One region of the Aeribacillus sp. FSL K6-2848 genome, then DNA from elsewhere that is predicted to be linked to it. Evidence: riboswitches for the same ligand, from Rfam matches in the RefSeq annotation. Region 1 holds a riboswitch; the other holds the start of a gene.
What was found. A riboswitch is a leader RNA that binds a small molecule or an ion and turns the genes downstream of it on or off. The one in region 1 is predicted to bind preQ1.

Region 1 (10,482 bases):
TACTCTTACTCGCTTCATGCTGGAGTGATTTCGATAGTCTCTGCACCTTCCTCAAATTTAAGAAGAAGATTCCCTTAAATTTGAGGCTTGGCTCAGGGTTGGAAAGATAATGGGAATAAGAGACAAGAACATGTTTTTCTTTTATTTGATTACAATTGCCATTTCCGCTTTTTACTCCATTATCCTCTTCCCCTGAATTCACAAGGTTTATCCGACAGTGTCGCCACTGAAGTGTGCCCTTATTGACACAAGCTGGTAAACTCCGGACAATTGAACTTCACGAAATAATCGCGGTCTGGATGTTTATTATCGAATACTTCCAACACTTCTGGGCTGTATTCAAATAAATATTTTGTATTTTTGTTGCCTAACAGCGTCAGATCTTTCAATTCATCATCTTTTCTTCCAGCCATCTTTTTTCATCCTTTCCTATTCATTTACACTCCGCGCTTGTTTCCCCAAACAAGTGCATGAAGCTGCGGCAAAACTCGAGCATCGTTCATTTCTTTTGATAGAACAGTCAATTCGATCAGCCATTCTAATTTTTCTAAAAGCTGATTTCTCAGGAGGTGATCATTTTGTTCGTTTACTTGATCATTTCCAGGCTGCAAATAAAATGAAATATTTGGATAGCGAAGGTGGACGTTTTTCGCGTAATCAAAATCTTCCTCATTAAAAACAACAACTTTTAGACTAACATTGTCTTTCCGTCCGCCATCGATCAGCCGCTTCATAATGTCATCAAGCACAGTAAAGTTCGTTTTCATCCCTGAACTAGGAGGCTTGGGAGAAAGAGTTAAATCATCGATTAGTAAAAACCAATCTTGATAACGGCTTCCCTGTGTCTCCAGTGCAGTGCGAAATCCTTGCTCCCTTAAAAGGATAATCAATTCATCCAATCCTCTAATCAATGCCGGATTTCCGCCCGAAATGGTGACGTGATTGAAGCGATCGCCGCCAAGCTCAATAAGATCGTCCAAAATTTCCGCTGCTGTCATTTGTTTAATTTCATCTTTTGCTGAACCGTTCCACGTAAAAGCTGAATCACACCAGCTGCATGAATAGTCGCAACCGGCCGTTCGGACAAACATTGTTTTTTGTCCGATCACCATTCCTTCCCCTTGAATGGTCGGTCCAAAAATCTCGATGACCGGTATTTTTTTCATTATTTCATCTCCCTTTTCGGACGGTACACAACATAGCTTGTCGGCGTTTCTCTGACAAACACCTGCAAGCATTTCGGTTTATTCGGGAGTACATTTAAATGATCCTGGACAATTTCCCAAATTTTCCGCGCAACCACTTCTGTCGTTGGAAAGTCTTCGCTGTTTTGACCATTGAATACATCCGTATGGTCATTGAGCAGCGTATGGTCAAATCGATCATGAACCCATTTTTTTAAATGCTGAAAATTCACAAGGAATCCTGAATCATCAAGCTGATCACCGCAAATAGTGAGATTGACGAAATACGTGTGGCCATGTACACGGGCGCATTTCCCCGCTTTTTCATGCGGGATGTAGTGTGCAGCAGATATTTGCATATCTTTATTCAGCTCATAACTATAACTATGAAAAACTTGCGGATAAAATTGATGAAGCATCACGTATTAGCTCCTTTTTCAGCCAAATATTGTTCCAATCCCCTTTTTCTCAATAAGCAAGCAGGACATTCGCCGCATCCGTCGCCAATAATGCCGTTATAGCACGTCAACGTTTTTTCGCGAATGATATCGAACACCCCTAATTCATCGGCAAACTTCCACGTTTCCGCTTTATTGATCCACATAAGCGGCGTGTGAATCACAAAATCCTCTTCCATCGCTAAATTAATCGTTACATTGCAGGATTTTACGAACACGTCCCGGCAGTCAGGATAGCCGCTGAAATCCGTTTCACATACACCTGTCACAATATGTTTCGCTCCCAGTTGTTTCGCCAAAATGGCGGCAAATGTCAAAAAAACTAAATTCCTCCCCGGAACAAAAGTGTTGGGAAGCTCTCCTTCCTTTTGTTCAATTTCCATATTTGAACGCGTTAATGCATTCGGCGCCATTTGATTTAATAAGGACATGTCCAGCACATAATGAGGTATGCCGGCTTCGTTCGCAATGTTTTTCGCTGCTTCAATTTCCTGTGCATGCCGCTGATTATAATGAAACGTGACAGCGGTCACCTCATCAAATTGTTTCTTCGCCCAAAACAAACAAGTTGTACTGTCTTGTCCTCCGCTAAACACAACGACCGCTTTCTTATTATCCATTTGAAAACGCTCCTTTCTGAAAAAAGAAAGCCATTCACACTGCCTAGCTTAAACAGAAACTGACTTTTTCTGCTACAGTGGCGGAAGCAAGCTGTTCAGAAGCCTTTCGAAATCATCATAAATCTATTCAACTTCTAAACCTTTCGCAAACATTGAAAAAACTATATCCCAAGGATATAGTTTTCCTTAGTTTTTTATAGAGGGTGTGCTAGAACCTCTCCCGTTCTTTCGAAACGGATTTTTATTCAAGTTGTATCTTATTATATCATACAGAATTGGTTATGCAAACGGCATGCTCCGACTGGAGTCACTCAAGACTTTGTGGGCAACTTTTTTAATCGCTATTTTTGATAGCGAAATCACTTTTTTCAGGGTACTCTCTTGGTAAAAAAAATCTTCTTTTTTCAAAAAACAGGATTGAGCCGAGCGTTTGTGGGCAATTTTTTATCTAAATGTAGTCCATGATCATTCTACCAGGAGCAGCCGCACTTTCTCATATTACTGCCACACTTTCCCTTTCATTTAATGAGCAATCAGAGTTCTCATTAAATGAAGGCGCTAATTTTTGCCTACAATAATTTTACTTTTACCTCCGCATCATGCCTTTTCCAAGCCTCTGTAGCGTGAGGTCGTTAATTCCTGAATATACTCTTTTAGTTCCGGCATTTCTTTTTTTCTAGCTAATTGAATGGCAAGGTCAATATCATATGGAACACGTATGTGCTGAATCGAAAAAGGAGCCCTTTTCTCCGAGTTGAACATGCCTTCCAAAATGCAGTAGGATGCTTCGGGCAGGTCCAGCGGATTACCGACACTGCCTGCATTAAAAAGCGTTTTGCCGGATAAATGCTGTATAAAGGCATTATGAACATCACCGTATCCGACAACATCCGGCTCCTTCGTTCCCAAACCGGTTTCAACGCTGTTTTCAAACATGGACAATCTTTTTTCAATCGAATCCCAAGGCTGTACCCTTATCCAGACGCTGAAAGGGGATGCATGAAAAAGCCGCAGCCGGCGGCCGCTCATATAAAAATCAATGGAAAACGGGAGGCTACGCAAATATTCTATGTCTTCTTGCGACAACTGATTTTGATGCCAGCGAACGACATCGTTTACATCTTCCCTTGTAATCAGCTCGTCCCAGTTTCCTTTTAAAACAAAATCGCAGGAGCTGCGGACGATATCGATCGCTTCTTTTGATTCAGGTCCTTTTCCGACAAGATCTCCTAAACAAAAAATTCGATCTACATTTCGCAAGCTTATATCTTTCAATACAGACGACAACGCTGGAATATTCCCATGTATATCAGAAATGACCGCGATTTTATCCAAATAAACTCCTCCTTCATTTCCCTACTATTTTATCATGATTTGTTATCGTCTGGAATTTTTTTGAACATTAATAATATGAAAAAGGCAATGCTCATATACCCGAACAGCGGATAAAGCGTGGAAATAAGCTTTCCGTATCCTATCAGGCTGACTAAATAACATAATAATAGGATGAAAATGACACCAGCGATTTTTGCCAAAGGCTTTTCCGATGATAATTGCCGTTCCAAACCATACAGATTACCGATCAACGATGAAAATATTTCTCCAAAAATAACAAGGATGTATATGTAATAAAAGCCTGAAAACAGCTGCTTGACAATTTCAGCCATTGGGATTTCAAAAAGCCCGGCGTCCGGCAAATGCAGAAGAGAGAAATAGCTGGAAAATAAAATGAAGCTTAATCCGAGACCGCCTACAACTCCGCCCAATTTAATGGCGCTTTCATCCTTTATTGCGTTTGCGAGCGGAACAAGTACAGCCTGAGCAAGAGAGAGATTAAAAGAAACATATAAAAAGCTTGATTTGACTGGTTGAAACACTCCATCCAACGATAAATCGATAAAATCACCCCTAATGATGGCTTCAATGGAGATGATCAGGCTAAACAAAATAAAAAGCGGAACAACCAATAGATTGACGGAAGACAGCCCTTTGACTCCAAACGAAATCACAGCAATGGAAAGCACAATCGTTAAAAAAATTCCAAATTGCTTTGAAAGCGACAGTTGCTCTTCAAAAATCGCCCCCGCCCCCGACAGCATGACCGATGTGATGCCAATCAGCATCATAAACATCAAGCCGTTGACTACATAAGCTGACAACGTCCCAAACAAAAATTGGTTCAACTGCAAATACGAAGATGCATTAATCCGTCTTCCGATCAACATCATTTTCGTTCCCAGCCAAACAAATAAAACGGCAGAACAAATAATTCCAACAATTCCTCCGGCGCCGTATTTTGAAAAAAACTCAACGATCTCTTTTCCCGTTGCAAACCCTGCACCGATGACAGTGCCGATATAGACAGAAGCTATTTGAAGTGCCAATACCCATTTATTGCTCATGTTTCACCCACCTTACTTTATCAACAATATATGGACAAGAAGGGAAAAAAAGACGAAAAAAATTTGTAAAAAAGACTTGAAAGTCAAAAAAGGTCAAAGTATAATAAAGTCAGAAAAGGTCAAACAGTGAATCTAACTATTGAATGATTGAGATTGTCTCTTTGATTCCAAAAGGTCAAAGAAAGTCAAAGAAGTTTCTTCTTTTGGTCAAAGTTAATCAAAGTCAAAAAGGAGGAATGTTATATGTTGTGTGAAAATTGCCAAGCAAGAAAAGCCAATGTTTTATTAAATGTACAAATCAATCACAACAAACAAGAAATGCGTCTCTGTCAAGAATGCTATCAACAATATAAACAAAAAATCCCAAGTGGTTTTTACGGATTTAGCGGTTTCGATGAATTATTTCAATCATTTATGCCAAACTCTTTTGAGAGCTTTGACCAAGCTGTTCAAGCACAACCGAAATCAGGGGGCGGAAAACAGAACGGCTTCCTCGATCAATTCGGCCGAAATTTAACGGATGCTGCAAAAGCTGGGTTGATTGATCCTGTCATCGGCCGCGATGATGAGGTAAGACGAGTGATTGAAATTTTAAATCGACGCAATAAAAATAACCCGGTTTTAATCGGAGAACCAGGCGTAGGGAAAACAGCTATTGTGGAAGGACTAGCCTTAAAAATTTCTCAAGGAGACGTTCCGCAAAAATTAAAAAATAAAGAAGTTTATTTGCTGGATGTTTCATCACTTGTCGCCAACACGGGAATTCGCGGACAATTTGAACAGCGGATGAAGCAGCTAATTCAAGAATTGCAGGCCCGGAAAAACATTATCCTGTTTATCGATGAAATTCATCTTTTAGTCGGCGCTGGTTCTGCGGAAGGTTCTATGGATGCCGGCAACATATTAAAGCCAGCGCTCGCCCGCGGTGAGCTTCAAGTTGTCGGAGCAACAACTCTAAAAGAATACCGGCAAATCGAAAAAGATGCAGCCCTTGAACGACGCTTCCAGCCGGTTATTGTGAAAGAACCTTCCATTGAAGAAGCGATCAGCATTTTAAAAGGAATTCAAGAAAAATATGAACAATACCATCAAGTCAAATATTCAGAAGATGCGATTAAAGCTTGCGTCACACTATCTCATCGATATATTCAAGACCGCTTTTTGCCTGACAAAGCCATCGATTTAATGGATGAAGCTGGTTCAAGATTAAACTTAAAAGCCGAGCCGGCTAATGAAGCAGACATCCACGAGCGGCTTAAACAAATTGCCCATGAAAAAGAAAAAGCGCTAAAAGAAGAACGATACGAACTTGCAGCTAAGCTTCGCGACGAAGAAGCTGCCCTTGAAAAGCAGCTTGAACAAGGAAAGGACAAACAGCAAGCAATCGTTCAAGTAGAAGACATTCAAAAAATCATCGAAGAAAAAACCGGCATACCAGTCGGCAAGCTGCAAGAGGATGAGCAAGCAAAAATGAAACATTTAGAAGAAAACTTGGCGAAAAAAATTATCGGCCAAGAGGATGCTGTCCGGAAAGTGGCAAAAGCCATTCGCCGCAGCCGCGCTGGATTGAAAGCAAAAAACCGACCGATCGGATCCTTCCTGTTCGTCGGCCCGACTGGCGTTGGAAAAACGGAATTGTCGAAAACATTAGCTTTGGAGCTGTTCGGTTCAAAAGATGCCATGATTCGCTTGGATATGAGTGAATATATGGAAAAACATTCTGTTTCAAAATTAATCGGCTCGCCTCCAGGCTATGTCGGACATGAAGAAGCAGGACAATTAACGGAAAAGGTTCGTCGCAATCCTTACTGCATTATCCTGCTGGATGAAATTGAAAAAGCTCATCCAGATGTACAGCACATTTTCTTGCAAATATTAGAAGACGGACGCTTGACAGACAGCCAAGGCCGCACCGTCAGCTTCAAAGATACGGTCATTATTATGACCTCTAACGCTGGAGCAGGTGCAAAACAAGTTCACGTCGGTTTTAACAGCACGGTGGAAAAAGAATCAAGCATCCTTGAATCTCTCGGTTCATTCTTTAAGCCTGAATTTTTAAACCGTTTCGATGCCATTATTGAATTTAAACCGCTTGATAAAGAAGATTATTTGAAAATAGTTGATTTGATGCTTGAAGAAGTTCGGAACACGTTGAAAGAACAAAACATTTCATTGGACGTAACAGAAAAAGCAAAAGAAAAATTGGTAGAAATCGGCTATCATCCATCCTTCGGCGCTCGTCCGCTTCGCCGCGTCATTCAAGAACATATTGAAGACAAAATTGCAGACATCCTGTTAGACGGTGAAGTGCACAATCATTTAATCGCCGACGTGGAAAATGAAGAAATCGTTATTCGTTCATAACAGCTGCCCTAACAGTCCATTAGGGCAGTTTTTTTTGGGGAACAGCATCGCAAAAATCGATTCCGATGAATGTGTCGTTTATTTTTTTTATCAAATATAAAATTTTCGTCTTTCTTTGTCGATATAATAATTGAATATAGAAAGAAGAAGGATTTGATGAACATGGACAAAACATCAATTATCGGCATTTTTTTAGGAATTATGGCAATTATTGTCGGCATGGTTTTAAAAGGTGTCAGTCTTTCCGTCTTAATCAATCCGGCAGCTATCGTCATTATTATCATCGGAACGATTGCTGCGGTCGTTATTGCCTTTCCGACAAATGAAATTAAAAGAGTACCGAAATTATTCCGCGTCTTATTTAAAGACACACAAACTTATACGATTCAAGAGTTGATTGTCCTTTTCTCTGAATGGGCGCAAATCGCAAGGAAAGAAGGATTGTTGGCACTGGAAGCTAAGCTTCAGGAAATAGATGACCCATTTTTAAAGACCGGTTTAAGCATGGCTGTGGACGGTCAGTCTGCCGAGTTCATCCGAGATGTTATGACAGAAGAAATCAATGCAATGGAAGAGCGGCATGAAGCAGGCGCCGCTATTTTTTCTCAGGCCGGCACGTATGCTCCGACTCTTGGCGTATTAGGAGCTGTATTAGGTTTGATTGCCGCACTAGCCAATTTGGAAAATATTGAGGAGCTCGGACATTCGATCAGCGCCGCGTTCGTTGCTACTTTGCTCGGAATTTTTACAGGATATGTTTTATGGCACCCGTTTGCGAACAAGCTGAAAAGGAAATCCCAGCAGGAGGTGCTCGTCCGCCAGGTGATGATCGAAGGCATTCTTTCCATTTTAGAAGGACAGGCACCGCGGACGATCCAGCAAAAGTTGGCATTTTATCTTCCTGAAAAAGAACGGGCAAAGATTTCTGATGAAGGAAGTGTTGCGTCCGATGCGTAGTAGAAAAAAAAACCGCAATGACCATCATACAGATGAAAGCTGGCTTATTCCCTATGCCGATATTTTAACCCTTTTGCTTGCGCTCTTTATCGTCCTATTTGCTCTCAGTTCGATAGATGCCCAAAAATTTGAACGTTTGGCTAGAGCTTTCAATTCCAATTTTGACGGAGGCATAAGCGTTTTAGAATATCCGAGCCCTCTACCACAACAAGAAATGGAAAACATCGAAGAAAACAAACAAAATGGAAAAGTGCAAAATGAGCCTCATGACAATGATGAATCGGGAAACAGCGATCAAGAGGAATTAGCGGAAGTTCAAAATCGGTTTAATCAATACATTGAAGAAAACAACTTGAAAAACAATATTAAAACATCACTAAACGAAGAGGGTTTGTTAATCACGATTCGGGACGATATATTGTTTGATTCGGGCAGCGCCAAAGTGAGAAAAAAAGATGAAATTTTGGCTACTGACATTGCCAAAATGCTCGCCATGGGCAGTGCCCGCAACGTGGTTATCAGCGGACATACAGACAATGTACCGATTCATAATTCAAACTTTGATTCAAACTGGCATTTAAGTGTTATGAGAGCCGTAAATGTGATGAAAATTATTTTAGAAAACAAAAATCTCGACCCAAGCAAGTTCAGTGCGAAAGGATACGGCGAATACAAACCCGTCGCTTCCAATGATACAGCAGAAGGAAGACAAAAAAACAGACGGGTGGAAATTCTAATTCTTCCAAACAATAAAAAAGCGGAGCCGAATTAAGCCGGTTCCGCTTTCATTTTTCTTTCGCATGGTACCCTACTTTTTTTAATAGATTAATCGCTGTTTCCTTCTCATCTTCTGTCAAAATATTCACGATCGAATCAATCATCTCTTGATGAGAAGGAAAGATTTCTTCAATCCATTTTCTCCCCTTTTCCGTTATTGCCGCATATGTGACACGGCGGTCTTTAGGGCATGCTTTTCGAACTAACAGCCCTTTTTGCTCTAATTTATCAATAACATACGTAATGCTGCCGCTAGCTAAAAGAATTTTTCCGCCGATTTGTTGAAGTGGCTGATCTCCTTTATGATACAAAAGCTCTAAAACGGCAAATTCCGTTAAGTTTAATCCATATGATTGAATGTGCTTGCTAACTTGATCATTCATTGCGCGATAAGCACGTGAAAGAACGATAAAAAATTTTAGAGATTTTTCAATACTGCTGTTTTCCTTAGCCAACTTTCATCATTCCTTTAGTATTTCAATGTCTTGAATTATAATAGTGAAACTTCTCATTATTGTCAATCACTGCATAGAAAATTTCAGAATAAAAAAACTTTTTTTAACCCGATCTTCTTTCAAAAGATCATGCTATAATAAAAAGGTTGATGAAAAAGAAGGAGTTTAAAGAAATGCTGGACTTAACACATCGCCATAAGGTTTTGCTTTACATTTTGATCGTAATCCTGCCCACTTTTCTGATTTCGTTTATCATATGGGAAAAACAAAAAAATATTCTCTTTTTGAAACATGAAAAAGAAGCCGTATATATGCTAGACATTCATCAAAGTCAAATTGACCGCTTAATCTCGGAAACAAAAACGAGAATGGAAACAATGGCGTTATTCATAGATCAAGAAAATAATCCAAACCAAATTCAAAGAGCTCTAAAAGAAACCCTACAACAAGAACCCCGCTTTACCGGCCTTTATATCGCAAATGCAGACGGAACAATAAAAATCGGCACTCAACCCGTTTCATTACATCATGACATCTCTTCGGAAAAATGTTTTCAATCTGCGCTCGCAACAAAAAAGACTTCTATTTCAGAAGTTCACGATAAAAAGCTTATCACGATCTGCACCCCGATTGTAAATCAGCAAAAAGATGTAAATGGCGTTTTATACGCCACATTAAGCATAAACTATATACAAAATATTATGAATGTACTGAGCCCAGATTTATATATCGTGGTGAGCGACACGAAGAACAACTTTCTTTTCAGTGCAGGCGAAAAAGAAAAGGACGCTTCCGAAAAATCTGTTCAAACGGATATTACCCAGCTTCCATGGGTGCTGAAAGCGTCGGTCGCTCCGGTCAAGCCGTTGGAAATCTCTCAAGTTGTTTTAACTTATGCCGCCATTGTATACATTTTTTTTAATATTATTTTTTTGTTGATCCAATATTATTTGCTGAAACGTAAAGCAAGATTGGAAGAAGAAAAAATTAAAGCGCAAAAGCTTGAACTGGTCGGTACTCTCGCTGCCAGCACAGCGCATGAAATCCGAAATCCTTTAACTGGAATTAGCGGTTTTATTCAACTGTTAAAGAAAAAATATCAGTCAGAAGAAGATCAGCATTATTTTTCCGTCATAGAAAAAGAGATCGACCGAATCAATGAAATTGTGAGCGAATTTCTCGTTCTCGGAAAACCAACCGCTCATAAACACAAACTGTACGACTTAAATCAGATTATCGACGAAGTCATGCCGATCATTAAATCG
Region 2 (10,482 bases), 850 kb from region 1:
AACTAATGCTTGTTTCCGATTGTTTTCCGACATTGTCCGTTTCGTCCGTTTAAAAAAATCCTCAATGTTTTTCATCGCCGCCTCGTCGATCACGAGACGTTTATTCAAAATACGTGCAATCGTTTCTTTCGTCAAATCATCTTTTGTCGGGCCGAGCCCGCCGGTAAAAATGATGCAATTCGACCGTTTTTTTGCCGTTTCGATCGTATGCTCTAGCCTCTCAGCATTGTCTCCAACGACCGTATGATAAAAAACATTTACGCCTATTTCGGCAAGCTTTCTTGATATAAATTGGGCGTTTGTGTTGGCGATCTGTCCAAGCAACAGTTCTGAACCGACAGCAATAATTTCAGCATTTACATTCATACAATATCCTCCACATGGTTATTTCGAATTGACAAACGCGTGTTTATTTTTCATGAAATAGTCCCATCCAGATAAAATGGTAAAAAAGAGCGCAACCCACAAAGCAATGTCTGCAAATGGAAACGAAATCCATTCAAAAGGTATATTATGTAAAAGCAAAGCGGAAATAGCCACAATCTGCGTCCATGTTTTTATTTTGCCGAGCATATTAGCTGCTACGACTTCTCCTTCACCGGCCAGAACTAAACGCAATCCGGTTACGGCAAATTCACGGCTGATGATCAGAATGACAATCCAAGACGGAGCAGCACCTATTTCCACCAATATGATGAGAGCTGAAGAAACGAGCAATTTATCGGCAAGAGGATCTAAAAACTTTCCTAAATTTGTCACAAGTCCAAGCTTGCGCGCATAATATCCATCAATCCAATCGGTCGTCGAAGCTAAAATAAAAATGAGGGCGCCAACGACATGTTTGACAGGAATAACTTCTTCACCGACCGACCAATTTCCCCAGTTAAAATCGCCAAGCATCACAATCATAAATATTGGAATTAGCATAATTCTTGATACAGTAATTCGATTTGGCAAATTCATTTTGTACCTCCACTAGCATAAAGTAAGAATGAATAAGCCATCTCGTACGATGACTTATTCATTCTTGTTATTTAAAATGATAATATCCTGCCGAACCATTTTATTCGGGTCCGTTTCATAAGAAACGGCTTCTCCATTCACTTGAATGGTCGTAAATCGAGCATCGCCTACAACGATTTTTGCTTCTTCTTCCGCTGTTACATCAACCGTTTTCTGCTCATTTTGTCGCATCATTCCTGCAAAAAACGATTTTCCTTTTCCGTTCTTCACTTCTATCCACGAATTCCCATTGGTTGAAATATCGATCACCAATTTGTCCGCATTGGACAATTCATATATGGTTTCTTTCCCTCTTACTTCTTTTACCGTCAATGTTTGCTTCGTTTCATTTTCGGCGTTCTCTTCTTTTTTCTCCTCTTGTTCTGTTTCTTCAACCGAACGGTCTTTTTCATCGACAATATTATTTTGCTCTTTTTTCTCAGGCTCCACGCCAGAGGTTTCTATTTTGACGGATTTTGTATCGTCCTCCGTCTGAACGCCTTCATCTGTGCTTCCACGCTGGGAAAGCACCCAAACGATAATCGCCACCAAAATAATAACAGCGATGACGGCAAGCTTCGGCAACAGCTCTAAAAATTTGGAAGCCGGCTTTGGAAGCTCTTTATGCGTTTGAACGCGGGACAATTTCTCAGGTATCTCATCATATGTACTTGGTATTTCATTTTTATACTGCTCAAATAAAACATCCGGATCAAGGTCAACCGCTTCCGCGTATTGTTTAATAAACGCACGCACATAAAAATTCCCCGGCATGATCGAGTAGTTTCCTTCCTCAATGCCGATTAAATAGCGCTTTTGAATTTTAGTTATTTCCTGCAAGTCATCGAGTGAGATGTTTTTTTCCAGCCTAGCTTGTCTCAGATGGTTACCTAACTCGCTCAAAACGTACCCACCTTTCTAAAAATCAAATCCATTATAAATTGAGTGGCCAAACGGCTGATGATTATTTTCTACAACGTCATACGTAATTTCTTCATCAGGGTGATGTCTAAGTTCAATAATGTAGTCGAAATCATCCAAAGTATATTCGGAGCTCTGAACGAAAATATCTGGATGCTCCACGACTTTCGTTGCCGGAAGCTGCATCACTTCCCGAACTAATTGCAAATGCTGTTCAGAGCCTCTTTTCATCGTGACGATTCCATCTAAAATAAACACGTTATCTGTCCGGTATTCATCAGCAATCAGCCTTTCCCGGACAGTTTGCTTCAGCATGGTTGAAGAGAGAAAAAGCCATCTTTTATTCGCACAGACGCTCGCCGCTACGATCGATTCTGTTTTTCCGACACGCGGCATTCCGCGTATGCCGATTAATTTATGACCGTCTTGTTTAAAGAGCTCGGCCATAAAATCAACAAGAATACCAAGTTCATCGCGAACAAAACGGAACGTCTTTTTATCATCTGCATCCCGTTGAATATAAAAGCCATGACGGACAGCAAGACGATCTCTCAGCTTAGGCTGCCGCAATTTTGTCACTGTTATGTTGTCCATCGTATTCAGAATAGATTCAAGCCTTTTAATTTGTTCAATCGTTTCACAGCGCAGAAGCATCCCGCGGCGCATATCATCAACGCCGTTAATCGTAACGATATTAATGTTCAGCATACCGAGCAAAGACGAAACATCTCCCAGCAGCCCCGGCCGGTTTTTTTGAATTTTATATTCTAAATACCATTCAGTTTTTTCCACCTTCAAAGACCCCCAAATAACACACCTATAAATTTATAATAAATCATTTTAGATAAAGAAGAAAGGATAATTGCAAGGAAAAAATAAAGGGCATCTTGGTCATTTCACCAAGTGCCCTAACTTGACAGTAATAAATGAAAAACATCCTAATGGACGCTGTCATTTTGAACAAGTTTCACCATCATGTTGGCGATTGCATGTTGCTCCTCTTTTGAAGCGACACTCCACAGATCGTGAAGAATTTTTTCTTCAGGGTTTTTCGGCTCCACTTGCTTTGCTAAATAATCACCGATTTCATACGCTAAATTGGAAATAACCTCTTGGGACAATCCGCCGCTTTCTGCTTGCTGGAGGCGATCCGCCAAAAAATCTTTCCATTGATTCCAATTTTCCAATACTGACATATGTTCCCCTCCTTTATCGTTTAATCAATTTTTATTTTCCCTTGATCATGCAGTTTTTATACGGGAGAGGGAATCAGCAGTACCATCCTCCATTGACAGCAATCACCTGACCTGTAATGTAGGAAGCTTGCTCGCTAATAAGGAATAAAACAACATTCGCGACTTCTTCAGGCTTTCCATTTCTTTCAAGGGGGATGCTGTTTTTAATATCTTCCAATTCTTCAGGAGAGAATCGATCATTCATACTTGTATCGATCATGCCTGGCGCAACGGCGTTGACGCGAATATTGGAAGGCGCTAATTCCTTCGCTAGTGCTTTCACAAAGGAAATTTGCCCCCCTTTTGCCATGGAATATAAAGCTTCACAGCTGGCTCCTGTCTGCCCCCATATAGAGGAGATGAAAAGAATGCTTCCTTTTTGTTTTCTTATCATTCCACTGACTACTTTTTGAGTAATAAAAAAAGGCGACGTGAGATGAAGCTGTATAATTTTTTGATAATCTTCCATCAAAACATCTTGAATCAGTCCGTAGTGGGAAATACCGTTAGCAAAAATAAGAGCATCTATAGAAGTTGGAATGTTTTCAAGTAATTGTTCCGTCCCGCTTTCCGATGACAAATCCGCATAAACTGGAATGATCTGATCATATAACTCCATTGCTTCTTTTAACGGTTCAATGTTTCGAAAGTATTGAGCATAAATTTGATATCCTTCCTGAGCCAATTTTTCTACAACCGCTTTTCCGATTCCTCCGCTGGCTCCAGTTACTAACGCTGTTTTCAAGATTTCCCCTCCGCAATATTATGATTTCGGCAAAACTTGGAAAACTGTTAAATAATCTTCATCAATCGCTTCTTTTAAAACTGCTTCAATCGTGTCCATGTTTACATTTTCTAAAGCTTGCACAACATCGAACAGATTCATTTCGTTAAATTGATACCGGGTAAATTGATTGGCGATAAATTCAGGAGAATTAAAAGCCCTTAAAAAAGAGCCGATTTTTTTCTTTTTGGCGGCTTCCAGCTGCTCATCGGTAAATAACGATTGCTTGCTTTTCATAAGAGCTTCTTTTATATATTCACTCAGCTCATCCGGCCGGTCGGTATCGCCGCCGACCATAGCAAAACCGAAGCTGTACTCCTCTGTATAATCGAAGCTGAACGTATCATCAATGAGCCCTTTTTCATACAATTCCAAATAAAGCTTTGAGCTTTTGCCAAAAAGCATTTCTAAAATTAAATTCATGGAAAGCTCATGCGTAAGCAGCTCTTCCCCTTTTCGGAAAGGATGTTTTGCCTTTAAGCCAACTAAGCATTTCGACGACTTGACATTCATATAAATTTTTTCACTCGTTTTAAACACTTCATCTCTTTCATGTACTTGTTCACGAACAATATTCGTTGGCTTTTTAAAATCTTTTTTTGCCTGATTCTCTTCCACTTGCTTGATAATTTTTTCCGGTTGCACAGGCCCGATCACAAACAGGAGCATGTTGCTGGGATGGTAAAACGTTTCGTAGCATTCATAAAGCTGCTCTTTTGTAATTTGATTTATCGAATCAATTGTGCCGGCAATGTCAATCCGTACTGGATGGCTTTCATACATGTTTTGGATGAGTCCAAAATAAAGCCGCCAATCAGGATTGTCTTGGTACATGTTGATTTCTTGACCTATAATGCCTTTTTCTTTTTCAACGGATTGGTCAGTAAAATAAGGACTTTGGACAAAATCTACTAACGTTTCTAAATTTTTTTCAACATTTGCTGTGCTGGAAAAAAGATATGCCGTTCTCGTGAAGGATGTAAATGCATTGGCCGATGCCCCTTGTTCACTAAACTGTTGAAATACGTCCCCATCCTTTTTTTCAAAAAGCTTATGTTCCAAAAAGTGAGCAATACCGTCCGGGACGTGAACGATTTCCTCTTTGCCAATTGGAACGAATTTATTGTCAATAGAACCGTATTTAGTGGTGAATGTCGCATACGTTTTATGAATCCCTTGTTTTGGAAGGACATAAACATCTAATCCATTTTCCATTTTCTTATAATAATACGTTTCTTTCAGTTGATCGAATGTAATTTCTTTTATCATAAAGATCCGCCCCCTTTCAAAAAATAAACCGTATCCAGTTGAATTTTTTCAGCAAGCTGGACGATTTCGTCTTTTTGGACCTTTTCTACCCCTTCGATCCATTCTTCAATAGTTCGGTTTGTTTTCGCAACAACATTGTGGTACAGCACTTCCGTCATTCCGTAAGGGGTATCGATTGTTTCCAGCAACTGATTTTTGATCACCGCTTTCGTTTGTTCCAATTCTTTATCTGTAAAATCTCCCTTTTTCATCGCTTCCATTTGTTCATGAATAATCGTGAGAGCGCGTTCGTAGTTCTTCATTTCAATTCCTGACATCACCATTAACAAGCCTTTATGACTTTCCACTCTCGAGGAAGCATAATAAGCAAGACTGTTCTTTTCGCGAACGTTTAGAAACAGCTTCGAATGCGGAAATCCCCCAAAAATGCCGTTAAACACTTGCAATGCGTAATAATCATGATCACTATATGTTGTGTGCGTGCGGTACCCGATGTTCAATTTCCCTTGGGTAATGTCTTGTTCTTCGATAACTTCGTTAACCTTCTCAATTTTTTTTTCAACACTTTCAGCCCTAGCTTGTTGATTGGATTTTGTTAAACGGAAATATTTCCTGACAATATCAGCCACTTGTTCGTTTTCAATATCCCCGATCACAAATAAATCGACTTCATCATGCTGCAGCATGTTTGTATAATAATCCGTCAGCTGTTGAGGAGAAATTTGATCGATATGCTCTTTCTCTCCGTTGACATGCAGACGGTACGGCTCAGTTTTGCACATTTCTTGAATTAAACGTAAATTCGCATAACGCATTTTATCGTCATAAACCGCTTGAATGCGCTGGTTTAATGTCCGCTTTTCTTGTTCGATAATGCTTTGATTGAACACCCCTTCTTGCAGAGGAGGCGAAAGAAGTACTTCGGACAACAATTCGATCCCTTTTTCCAATAAAGGTGTCTTATCTTTTAAAAATTTTTCATTCGGGATTTCCATCCGGAACGTAATGATATGGTTTTCTCCCTTTTTGGCTAAATCGACTTGCAGTGTTGCACCGTACAAATCATCCAAATATTTCCTTAATTCAGTTGTGGATGGGTAGGATGCTGTACCCCTTTGCAAAACATGGGGAAGCAAAGCTCGAATGGTTACATCCTTTTCCGATAGCGGCGCCTTTAACCTTAAAATGAGTGAATTTGTTTTAAAAGCATTTGATGAAACGGTATGCAGCTGAATCCCGTTTATTTCGCTTACTTGCTCTTGTAAAAAACCCATTCTATCCCTCCTAAGCTGAAAGCTTTCTATATGATATTGTTTCCAATCATGAAAAAACACGTTATTAGTAATTATATCAATCATAGGATATTGAAGGAAATCATAACGAAATGAAATATTATTTAAAGTTTACATAATTAAATTACTGTTAATTATTTAACAAAAAGCAGGGATGCCTCTAGCCAGATCAGCTGACTTATGACATCCTTCTTATGTATAAAATATGGGTATACGATAACATGCAGGAATTAAAAAGTGTTTAGCAGATTCTCGGAGAAAACACACTATTGATCGTTGCCCAATACTTTTTTGTGTGTTTCAGTTTATTGTTCAATTTTAAGTGAAAAAATACCATATACTTAAAAACCTGAATCCGTGATGAATTGAAATCGACTTTGATTTTGTTGTAATTTTGATGGATTGATAATCCATAAAACCCTTTTTATGCTTATGACCTATGTCATCTCTATTTCCGAAAATGGAACAAATCTCTTTTTTAGGTATACGAACCAAAAAAATAGACAAAAAAGCACAGGGAGTGACGTTGGACATCAGTGCCCGAACATTCGTTCGTTATCTTGCCTCTCTCCATTTCTGATAGACGTTCAGTAGGGGCTCGCTATAGCCACTCCTTCGCGTCAGTTTCATCCAGATCTGTCGTGATCGACGGACGAGTCGCCCTGCCATCGTGATCACCGTCTGAATAATCGTCTTGATGCGGCGGCGTTTCACTTTGTGGTGCAACGGATGTCTCGGATCGCTTAATAGATCTTGTCCAATCAGACGAAGAAGATTGTAAACGAAGGCTCCCATGACCAACACGAGCGCATTCGTTTTCATCTTCCCAGATGGAAGCCGCTCTAAATCTAAGTCGCTCTTCAGTTCGCTATGAAACTGTTCGCATGTCGCATGGTCATGATACAACGCGAGCACATCGCTCATTCGAACATGCTCGTATCCTTTGAGCCGCACCCAATAGCTTTCCACTTCATAATCAGGAACGAGCATCAGCTGTCCATTGCGTTCCATCGTCCGTTCCGTCACTTGGGTGACTTGAACGTACGTATACGTGTTTCCATCGATCGCTGCCTTCTGTGGAAGGCATAGCTCATAGGTTTGTACTCCTTCGCTTTGTCCATCATCGACACGTTTGCCCTTTTGCGAAGCGATCTGGAACCAAAGCGCTGTCGATTCTCGGCGTAAGTTTCGCTTGATGACAAAGTCCACGTCTTCCTTTAGGCATACGTGCACATTCGCTTCTGCATCGTTTCCTGCATCCATGCGAACAAGCAGACGAGATGAAGTCAGTTGACGAGCTCGACGGATAGCGGTGACTAAAAACGAGGGCATGTTGTCTTGCACATGTTGTTTCCCTGGACGCAACTCGGCATGAACGAGATACCCTTCCTTCCCTGCATACGCAAACAACGGTGTAAAACCGTCAAATCCTTTATACGTTCGACTGACTCCTTCTTTTTTCGTATCGGAGTTGTCAAATGGGGAACCATCTATATCAAGGGGAAGCCATGTCGTCTTTCCTTTGGTCCAACAAGGGGACAAAGTGGCATGTCGTTGAATCAACAGACGTATGGACTCCTCCCAAAGAATCGTTTCGGTCATCGGAAGACAAGCGAGCTGATCGAGTCGTTGTCGCAAGGTTGGAGAGGAAGGCACGTGCTGAATCCCCATCGATGCCGAAAAGATATCGTCCTGACGATACGCTTCGATATGATCGAAATCCGTTTTTCCTGTGGCAAGCAAGCCAATCATCGAGCGAATGACATCGCTATGGGAAATGTGCACTTCTCGACGAACCGTTGGAAGCCGAAGTGCGTTTACCCGTTTATCCAGTTTCGTTCGATGGAGTAAGTAGCCAACGAGAGCAAGCCCAGCACTTGGGGTAATCGCTTCATCTGTCAATACAAACCGAATCGGGAAATCTTTCATCACATCACCTACTTGATGAAGAATCGTCAACGTCGTTTTCCCTTATCGTATCAACGGTTTGCGACCATTGTAAAGATGTTTTGTCACGGATTCAGGTTATTATAAGAGTTTTAAAAATTTGGATTTTTTATATTTTTTTGGTAATTTTAAATAATTGACTTTTACTTTTTATTTTATTAATATATAATCTTGTGTTTCATAAACACCGTGGTTCGAAACCATCCCACGATAAAAAACTAAGGAGCTGTTGAAAAAATGAATAGTAAAACAAAATTTTTAGCGACGACAGCGATTATTGCAGCACTTTACTTTGCAGTATCGATGTTAGTTGCACCGTTCGCATTTAAAGAAGTACAATTTCGTATTTCTGAAATGTTTAACCATTTAGTCGCTTTTAATCCGCGCTATATGTTAGGCATTTTGCTTGGAGTATTCATCACTAATTTATTTTCACCATTAGGGCCGATAGATATTTATTTTGGAGTAGGCCATTCACTTTTAACTCTTGGAATTTTCATTTTAATTTGTAAGTTTGTGAAAAATATTTGGCTTCGATTAGTGATTAACTCATTTTTATTTACATTCACAATGTTTATTATCGGTATTGAATTAAACATCATGTATGAAATTCCATTTTGGTTTGCATGGTTAACGTGTGCAATTGGTGAATTTGTCGTCTTAATTATAGGTGCACCAATTATGCACTTTATAAATAAACGTCTTAAATTTAAAGATTTAATATGATATCGAGTAGGAGGGGGTGACTAACCCCCGACCTCTCACACCACCGTACGTACGGTTCCGTATACGGCGGTTCAATTAAGATAATTGACGCAAGTCTTTATAACTTCCGTGAATAGCTGTTCTCTTTATGCCAGTGGTCACTCCACCCTCCAAGAGGTCTCCCACGGGATTCACCGCGTCCTCCCTCAAGTGAGGTACTACGTTTTCTGTGTTCATCATGACTCACTGAATGCCAAGGGCTATTCTCTCTTAATTGTTCGGTCCTTCTTAGTTGTTCTAGACCAACTAATACTATGACCTCTGCTGACTTCTGACTGTTCAGCTATCTATCACTAGATAGGTTACCAAGGTTACTTGGCGTGCCAGCCAGACCTCCCCGGGTAAGAGTGTAATCTTTCCTTCCATCCATCTGCTTCATTTACTCTGTATCACCTTCGGCAGAAAGGGCTTTGTTTTGTCTTGCAAACTCACCCAGTGATACCTAGCCTCATATGAAGTTCGTGTTCCTCAGACCGGAAGTTTGCCGCTCGCTTCCTTCAGATTCCGCGTCACCACGGACACCCTTGCGTTAAGCTAACTGCTACTTCTGCCTTCGCAGCTCGGGACTTTCACCCTATAGATTACACCCATGCCGGGCGCACAAGCAGGAGAGGTAGGGTTAGCACCCACCTCTTTTTATATTTTTAAAGAAGCTACTTGTAAAATAAAACCCTTTTAAATCTAGTGCTTCTCCCTTCTTGATTTTTCTAATGAAGAAACTGCTTAATCGTTCATTCTGTAATTTACCTCCCCCCAACCTTTTCAAATGAAATCAATCTATTTTTTCCAGCCCTGAAGAGTAAAAATTCTTCGAGATAATTCCACCCAAACTTTGCCAAATATGTGATAATAAGGGTATGTAAAAAACCTAATATATTGGCATTTGGGGGGGATTTTTTTATGGTAACGAGGAAGGAAAAGCGTGAAAAGGAAAAAGAGGTAAATTATTTATTCGAGTTGCTAAAAACACAAAATCACTTTTTTAAAAATTTAAACAAATTGCTCAAAACTATTGATGATCCAAGGCACCAAAGCTATATTACCTATGACACGGAAGTCCTTTTGATGATGGTTATTTTGAAAAATGCATGCAACTTAAAAAGTATGCGCGAAATGACAAACGAATTTAATAAGGAAGAGTGCATTAAAAATTTGGGGAAATTGTTGGGGAATGAAGATTTGGAAGAACTGCCCCATTATGACACAATCAATGATTTTTTGGCACGAGTGAACCCGGCAGAACTTGAAAGGATCCGAATCGATATGA

Region 2: another riboswitch for preQ1. It lies ahead of NSS70_RS11855 (QueT transporter family protein); the one in region 1 lies ahead of queC (7-cyano-7-deazaguanine synthase QueC).

The regions. Positions count from the first base shown of each region.
Region 1 is NZ_JBBOQQ010000001.1:1,615,332-1,625,813, reverse strand. Features, by position in the region: partial or broken gene NSS70_RS08000 (preQ(1) synthase) at 246-413, opposite strand; gene queE (7-carboxy-7-deazaguanine synthase QueE) at 438-1,166, opposite strand; gene queD (6-carboxytetrahydropterin synthase QueD) at 1,166-1,603, opposite strand; partial or broken gene queC (7-cyano-7-deazaguanine synthase QueC) at 1,603-2,301, opposite strand; PreQ1 riboswitch class I at 2,443-2,486, opposite strand; gene NSS70_RS07980 (metallophosphoesterase family protein) at 2,860-3,597, opposite strand; gene NSS70_RS07975 (YkvI family membrane protein) at 3,630-4,664, opposite strand; gene NSS70_RS07970 (ATP-dependent Clp protease ATP-binding subunit) at 4,908-7,028, shown strand; gene motA (flagellar motor stator protein MotA) at 7,191-7,985, shown strand; gene motB (flagellar motor protein MotB) at 7,978-8,757, shown strand; gene NSS70_RS07955 (MarR family winged helix-turn-helix transcriptional regulator) at 8,771-9,217, opposite strand; gene NSS70_RS07950 (ATP-binding protein) at 9,391-10,482, shown strand, end outside.
Region 2 is NZ_JBBOQQ010000001.1:2,466,292-2,476,773, forward strand. Features, by position in the region: gene NSS70_RS11810 (competence/damage-inducible protein A) at 1-366, opposite strand, end outside; gene pgsA (CDP-diacylglycerol--glycerol-3-phosphate 3-phosphatidyltransferase) at 385-963, opposite strand; gene NSS70_RS11820 (helix-turn-helix domain-containing protein) at 1,018-1,905, opposite strand; gene NSS70_RS11825 (YmfK family protein) at 1,921-2,715, opposite strand; gene NSS70_RS11830 (DUF3243 domain-containing protein) at 2,862-3,119, opposite strand; gene ymfI (elongation factor P 5-aminopentanone reductase) at 3,193-3,906, opposite strand; gene yfmH (EF-P 5-aminopentanol modification-associated protein YfmH) at 3,922-5,211, opposite strand; gene yfmF (EF-P 5-aminopentanol modification-associated protein YfmF) at 5,208-6,485, opposite strand; gene NSS70_RS11850 (IS1380-like element ISGsp2 family transposase) at 7,059-8,432, opposite strand; PreQ1 riboswitch class I at 8,634-8,678, shown strand; gene NSS70_RS11855 (QueT transporter family protein) at 8,688-9,176, shown strand; gene NSS70_RS11860 (transposase family protein) at 10,116-10,482, shown strand, end outside.